Regions from separate parts of the Streptomyces sp. NPDC093111 genome, predicted to be linked through region 1. Evidence: predicted binding sites of a transcription regulator. Region 1 holds the regulator's gene; the other holds the start of a gene.
What was found. The regulator HrcA, encoded in region 1, represses chaperone genes, less so after heat shock. The targets are predictions, from matches to a motif close to TTNGCACTCNGNNNNNCNGAGTGCNAA.
Positions count from the first base shown of each region.

Region 2: groL (chaperonin GroEL) is a predicted target of HrcA. The motif match lies at 1,590-1,616, and genes of this name have one in related genera.

Region 1 is NZ_JBFBNW010000002.1:502,416-505,825, reverse strand. It holds gene AB0Q96_RS04645 (nitronate monooxygenase) at 1-25, opposite strand, end outside; gene dnaJ (molecular chaperone DnaJ) at 172-1,308, opposite strand; gene hrcA (heat-inducible transcriptional repressor HrcA) at 1,309-2,328, opposite strand; gene AB0Q96_RS04630 (MBL fold metallo-hydrolase) at 2,485-3,207, shown strand; gene AB0Q96_RS04625 (DUF3097 domain-containing protein) at 3,369-3,410, shown strand, end outside.
Region 2 is NZ_JBFBNW010000001.1:175,923-179,332, reverse strand. It holds gene groL (chaperonin GroEL) at 1-1,459, opposite strand, end outside; gene AB0Q96_RS00785 (cold-shock protein) at 1,844-2,053, opposite strand; gene AB0Q96_RS00780 (MoaD/ThiS family protein) at 2,479-2,757, opposite strand; gene thrC (threonine synthase) at 2,774-3,410, opposite strand, start outside.

The sequences.
Region 1 (3,410 bases):
AGAGATCGTTCAGTGCGGTGGACATGCAGGCATCGTGCCATGCCTGGACGGCCCGGCCGAATCGGTACGGGAGGGGTGCGGAAGGGGGCGGGCGGGCCCGTGACCGTGGGGTACGCGAAGGGGTGGCCCCGCGCCGTGCGGAACCACCCCTGGGCATATGCCGGGCCTGACTCAGCGCCCGTTGAACGCGTCCTTCAACCGCGAGAACAGCCCCTGCTGCCCCGGCTGGAACTGCCCCGTGGGCCGCTCCTCGCCGCGCAGCTTGGCCAGCTCGCGGAGCAGGCGCTCCTGCTCCGGGTCCAGCTTGGACGGGGTCTGCACCTCGACGTGGACGATCAGGTCGCCGCGGCCGTTGCCGCGCAGGTGCGTGACGCCCCGGCCGTGCAGCGGGATCGACTGGCCGGACTGGGTGCCCGGGCGGATGTCGACGTCCTCCAGCCCGTCCAAGGTCTGGAGCTGCACCTTCGTGCCGAGGGAGGCGGCCGTCATCGGGAGGGTGACCGTGCAGTGCAGGTCGTCGCCGCGCCGCTGGAAGACCTCGTGCGGGGTCTCGTGGATCTCGACGTACAGGTCGCCGGCGGGGCCGCCGCCGGGGCCGACCTCGCCCTCGCCCGCCAGCTGGATCCGGGTGCCGTTGTCGACACCGGCCGGGATCTTGACCGTGAGCGTGCGGCGGGAACGGACCCGGCCGTCGCCCGCGCACTCGGGGCACGGGGTCGGGACCACGGTGCCGAAGCCCTGGCACTGCGGGCAGGGGCGGGAGGTCATGACCTGGCCGAGGAAGGACCGGGTGACCTGGGAGACCTCACCTCGGCCGCGGCACATGTCGCAGGTCTGCGCGGAGGTGCCGGGCGCGGCGCCCTCTCCGGAGCAGGTGGTGCACACGACGGCCGTGTCGACCTGGATGTCCTTCGTGGTGCCGAAGGCCGCCTCGTCGAGGGTGATCTCCAGGCGGATCATCGCGTCCTGGCCGCGCCGGGTGCGCGAGCGCGGGCCGCGCTGGGACGCCGTACCGAAGAAGGCGTCCATGATGTCCGAGAAGTTCCCGAAGCCGCCCGCGCCGAAGCCGCCCGCGCCACCGCCGCCGGAGGCCGACAGCGGGTCGCCGCCGAGGTCGTAGACCTGCTTCTTCTGCGGGTCGGACAACACCTCGTAGGCGGCGTTGATCTCCTTGAACCGCTCCTGCGTCTTCGGGTCCGGGTTGACGTCCGGGTGAAGCTCGCGGGCGAGTCGGCGGAAGGCCTTCTTGATCTCGTCTGCCGACGCGTCGCGGCGTACGCCGAGCACGGCGTAGTAGTCCGTGGCCACTTACGACTCCGCCAGGATCTGTCCGACGTAACGTGCCACTGCGCGTACCGCTCCCATCGTTCCGGGGTAATCCATGCGGGTCGGTCCGACCACGCCGAGTTTGGCGACTGCCTCGCCGCCGGAACCGTAGCCGACCGAGACGACCGACGTGGACGTCAGCCCCTCGTGGGCGATCTCGTGCCCGATGCGTACGGTCATGCCTGATTCCTTGGCCTCGCCGAGCAGCTTGAGGAGCACGACCTGCTCCTCCAGGGCTTCCAGGACGGGCCTGATCGTCAGGGGGAAGTCGTGTCCGAAGCGGGTCAGATTGGCGGTGCCGCCGATCATGAGCCGCTCCTCCTGCTCCTCCACGAGCGTTTCGAGGAGGGTGGCGAGCACCGTCGTGACGGTGCCGCGGTCCTCGATCTCCTCGAAGGACTCGGGGAGGTCCTGCACCAGCTGCGGCACGTCCGCGAACCGGCGGCCGACGACCCGGCTGTTGAGCCGGGCCCGCAGGTCGGCCAGGGAGGTCTCGCCGAAGGGCGCCGGGCAGTCGATGACCCGCTGCTCGACCCGGCCGGTGTCGGTGATGAGCACCAGCATGAGGCGGGCGGGGGCCAGCGACAGCAGTTCCACGTGCCGGACCGTCGAACGGGTCAGCGAGGGGTACTGCACGACGGCGACCTGCCGGGTGAGCTGCGCGAGCAGCCGTACCGTGCGGCCGACGACGTCGTCGAGGTCGACGGCTCCGTCGAGGAAGTTGTGGATCGCCCGCCGCTCGGGGGTCGACAGCGGCTTGACGCCGGCCAGCCGGTCCACGAACAGGCGGTAGCCCTTGTCGGTGGGGATGCGCCCGGCGCTGGTGTGGGGCTGGGCGATGAAGCCCTCCTCCTCCAGCACCGCCATGTCGTTGCGCACGGTGGCGGGCGACACACCCAGCTTGTGGCGCTCGGTCAGCGCCTTGGAGCCCACGGGCTCCTCCGTCCCGACGTAGTCCTGGACGATGGCGCGCAGCACCTCGAGTCTGCGTTCGCTGAGCACCGCGCACACCTCCAGCTGTCGATCGGGTTCCGGTTCTTCCCTTTTTGGCACTCGCCCTGCCCGAGTGCCAGGAATCCCCCGGCCAGTGTACGGCGGCGGACATCGCTCCTGGCAAGGAGGCGGCGTCGGCGGGGTCGCAGCGGTTAGCGTCGCCGCATGGACGTGGAATGGGAAGAGTACGGCTGGGAGCGCCTCGGGGAGGGCGTCGGCAGGCGCCGGCTGCCGGGCTGGGACGCCACGGTGGGCCTGGTCATCGGCCGGGACGCGGTGCTGTTGTACGACACGGGGGCGACCCTCGCGCAGGGCGCGGAGCTGCGGACCCAGGTGGGGGCGCTGACGGGCTGCCGCCGGGTGACGCATATCGCACTGAGCCATCCGCACTTCGACCACGTCATGGGCACGGCGGTCTTCTCCGGGGCCGAGGTCTTCGGGGCGGCCGGCCTGGACACGCTGCTGCCGCGCGAGCGGGAGGAGCTGTGCACGGACGCGGTACGGCACGGGGTGGACGCCCGGGCCGCGGCGGAGGCGGCCGAGATCCTGGTCGCGCCCCGCCACACCGTCTCGGGCGAGTGGACCCTGGACCTGGGCGGCCGGCAGGTGCTGCTCGCGAACATCGGGCCCGGCCACAGCGGCCACGACCTGGCCCTGTTCGTGCCGGGCGCGCCGGAGGTCGTCTTCTGCGGCGACCTGGTCGAGGAGTCCGGCGAACCGCAGGCGGGCCCGGACGCGATCCCCGGCCGCTGGCCGGCGGCGCTGGACCGGCTGCTGTCCCTGGGCGGCCCGGACGCGGTGTACGTACCGGGCCACGGGGCGGTGGTGGACGCCGCGTTCGTCCGCCGCCAGCGGGAGGAGCTGGCGCGGCGCTTCGGGGTGGCGTAGCGGGAGGAGCCGGCGCGGCGCTTCGGAGTGGCGTGGCGAGAGGAGCCGGCGCGGCGCTTCGGGGTGGCGTAGCGGAGTCGAACGCGCGCCTACGGGACGGGACCTGACGCTCCCTCGTCCGTGCACGGCGGACGCGGCCCGCCCAGGGCAGAATCGAGCCCATGCGCAGTTACAACCCGGACCTGACTCCCCCTTGGAAGCGC
Region 2 (3,410 bases), on a different contig from region 1:
CGATCATGTCGACGTACTCACCGGTCGCGGCGTTCAGGCCGTGGCCGACGGGGAGGTTGCGCACCTTCTCGACGACGACGCCACCCTCGAGACCACCGTTGACGGCGATCTGCTTGAGCGGGGCCTCCAGGGCCAGCTTGACGGCGTTGGCACCGGTGGCCTCGTCGCCGTCCAGCTCCAGCTTCTCGAAGACCGCGGAGGCCTGCAGCAGGGCGACGCCGCCACCGGCGACGATGCCCTCCTCGACGGCCGCCTTCGCGTTGCGAACGGCGTCCTCGATGCGGTGCTTGCGCTCCTTGAGCTCGACCTCGGTCGCGGCACCGGCCTTGATGACGGCCACGCCGCCGGCCAGCTTCGCGAGGCGCTCCTGGAGCTTCTCGCGGTCGTAGTCCGAGTCGCTGTTCTCGATCTCGGCGCGGATCTGGTTCACGCGACCGGCGACCTGCTCGCTGTCACCGGCACCGTCGACGATGGTGGTCTCGTCCTTGGTGATGACGACCTTGCGGGCGCGGCCCAGCAGGTCGAGGCCCGCGTTCTCCAGCTTGAGGCCGACCTCCTCGGAGATGACCGTGCCGCCGGTGAGGATGGCGATGTCGTTCAGCATGGCCTTGCGACGGTCGCCGAAGCCCGGGGCCTTGACGGCGACGGACTTGAAGGTGCCGCGGATCTTGTTGACGACCAGCGTCGACAGGGCCTCGCCCTCGACGTCCTCGGCGATGATCAGCAGCGGCTTGCCCGACTGCATGACCTTCTCCAGGAGCGGGAGCAGGTCCTTCACGGAGGAGATCTTGGAGTTGACGATCAGGATGTACGGGTCATCCAGGGCCGCCTCCATGCGCTCCATGTCGGTCGCGAAGTACGCCGAGATGTAGCCCTTGTCGAAGCGCATGCCCTCGGTGAGCTCGAGCTCGAGCCCGAAGGTCTGCGACTCCTCGACGGTGATGACGCCTTCCTTGCCGACCTTGTCCATCGCCTCGGCGATGAGCTCGCCGATCTGGGTGTCGGCGGCGGAGATGGAGGCCGTGGAAGCGATCTGCTCCTTGGTCTCGACATCCTTCGCCTGCTCGAGGAGGGCGCCGGAGACGGCCTCGACGGCCTTCTCGATGCCGCGCTTGAGGGCCATCGGGTTGGCACCGGCGGCCACGTTGCGCAGGCCCTCGCGGACGAGCGCCTGGGCGAGGACGGTGGCGGTGGTCGTACCGTCGCCGGCGACGTCGTCCGTCTTCTTGGCGACTTCCTTGACCAGCTCGGCGCCGATCTTCTCGTACGGGTCCTCGAGCTCGATCTCCTTGGCGATGGAGACACCATCGTTGGTGATCGTGGGGGCGCCCCACTTCTTCTCGAGGACGACGTTGCGGCCCTTGGGGCCGAGGGTGACCTTGACGGCGTCAGCGAGCTGGTTCATGCCGCGCTCGAGACCGCGCCGGGCCTCCTCGTCGAACGCGATGATCTTGGCCATGTGAAGTGGTCCTCCCGGACATGGGGTGGATAACGCTCCTGGACCGCGCCGACGCCCGCGACGGACGGCCTGCGAGCCCTGTGGTTCCTTGCCCCACCTGGCCGCGGGCCTCGTCTGCCCGATCCTCGATTAAGCACTCTCACCTTCAGAGTGCTAACGCCAATGATTAGCACTCGCCCCATGCGAGTGCAAGCGACTACCGAGGATCGGTCACCCCTGGGAGCACGAGCCGGGCGCACACGCCGGGCGCACATGACGCCCCACGGCGCCCCGACCGGCGCCGCGCACCGCGCCCGACAGGGCGCCGGACATGACGAGGGGCCCGCATCCGGTCTGGATGCGGGCCCCTCGACGGAAGTGCGTCGGTGGCCGATCGCGCCGCGCTCAGGCAGAGGCGGCGAGCTTGACCATGTCCGCCTGCGGGCCCTTCTGACCCTGCGAGATCTCGAACTCGACCCGCTGTCCTTCTTCAAGGGTGCGGTAGCCGTCCATCTGGATCGCGCTGTAGTGGACGAAAACATCCGCACCACCGTCGACCGCGATGAAGCCGTAGCCCTTCTCCGCGTTGAACCACTTGACGGTGCCCTGAGCCATGCCTAACTCCCCTATTACTGGCCCTTGCGCGGGGCCGCACTTCGCGGACCCGGGTCAGACCCTGCGCCGGAACGCGTCGACCGCCGCTGAATGTATCTGCCCAACTGCCCTCTGCAACAGGTCAATCGGACGAGAATTCTGGGCAGCCGTGAAAGGCGAATTGGGGAGATTCCCTTGAATTCCGGGTCAAGTCGGGCCGGGCAAAGCGCGCAGAAGGTGCACAAGACACGGGCGCTTTGGCTGCTTCTTGTCGTGCACGGGCGCATTCTCATATGCGCCTGGCATGGGCAGCGGAGGGGACTTCCCCAACTCTACCCCGCTCAACCATGCAGAATTGCCCCCTCCGCTTCTTCTCGCGGAAGGGGCAATTCAGGTAAGACGGGTACCGCGGGTAAGCGCGGGTAAGACCGGCCGATCCGGACGGTTCAGCAGCCGCCGGCGACGGCCGGGATGATGGAGACGCCGGCGCCGTCCGGCGTCACGGTCTCCAGGCCCTGCTCGAAGCGCACGTCGTCGTCGTTGACGTACACGTTGACGAAGCGGCGCAGCTTGCCCTGGTCGTCCAGGACGCGGGCGGCGATGCCCGCGTGGTTCTTCTCCAGGTCGGCGATGACCTCGGCGAGGGTCCCGCCCTCGGCCTTCACCTCGGACTGGCCGCCCGTGTAGGTGCGGAGGATGGTGGGGATGCGGACGTTGACGGCCATGGGGTTCACGTACCTTTCAGTGGGCCAGGCCCGCGTCGCGGAACGCGTCCAGGCTCGGGCGGATGGTGGCGGTCGCCTGAGAGCTGTCGGCAACGGCGTCCAGGGTCTTGAGTCCGTCGCCGGTGTTGAGGACCACCGTCGTCAGCGTCGGGTCGATGAGACCGGCCTCGACCAGCTTGCGCGTCACGCCGACGGTCACGCCGCCCGCGGTCTCGGCGAAGATGCCCTCGGTACGGGCGAGCAGCTTGATCGCGTCGACGACCTGCTCGTCGTTCACGTCCTCCACGGCGCCGCCGGTGCGGCGGGCGATGTCGAGCACGTACGGGCCGTCCGCCGGGTTGCCGATGGCGAGGGACTTGGCGATGGTGTTCGGCTTCTGGGGCTTCACCACGTCGTGGCCGGCCTTGAAGGCGACCGAGACCGGGGAGCAGCCCTCGGCCTGGGCGCCGAAGATCTTGTACGGCTTGTCCTCGACCAGGCCCAGCTTGATGAGCTCCTGGAGGCCCTTGTCGATCTTGGTGAGCTGCGAGCCGGAGGCGATCGGGATGACCAGCTGGTCGGGGATGACCCAGCCGAGCTGCTCGCAGATCTCGTACGCGAGCGTCTTGGAGCCCTCGCCGTAGTACGGGCGCAGGTTGACGTTGACGAAGCCC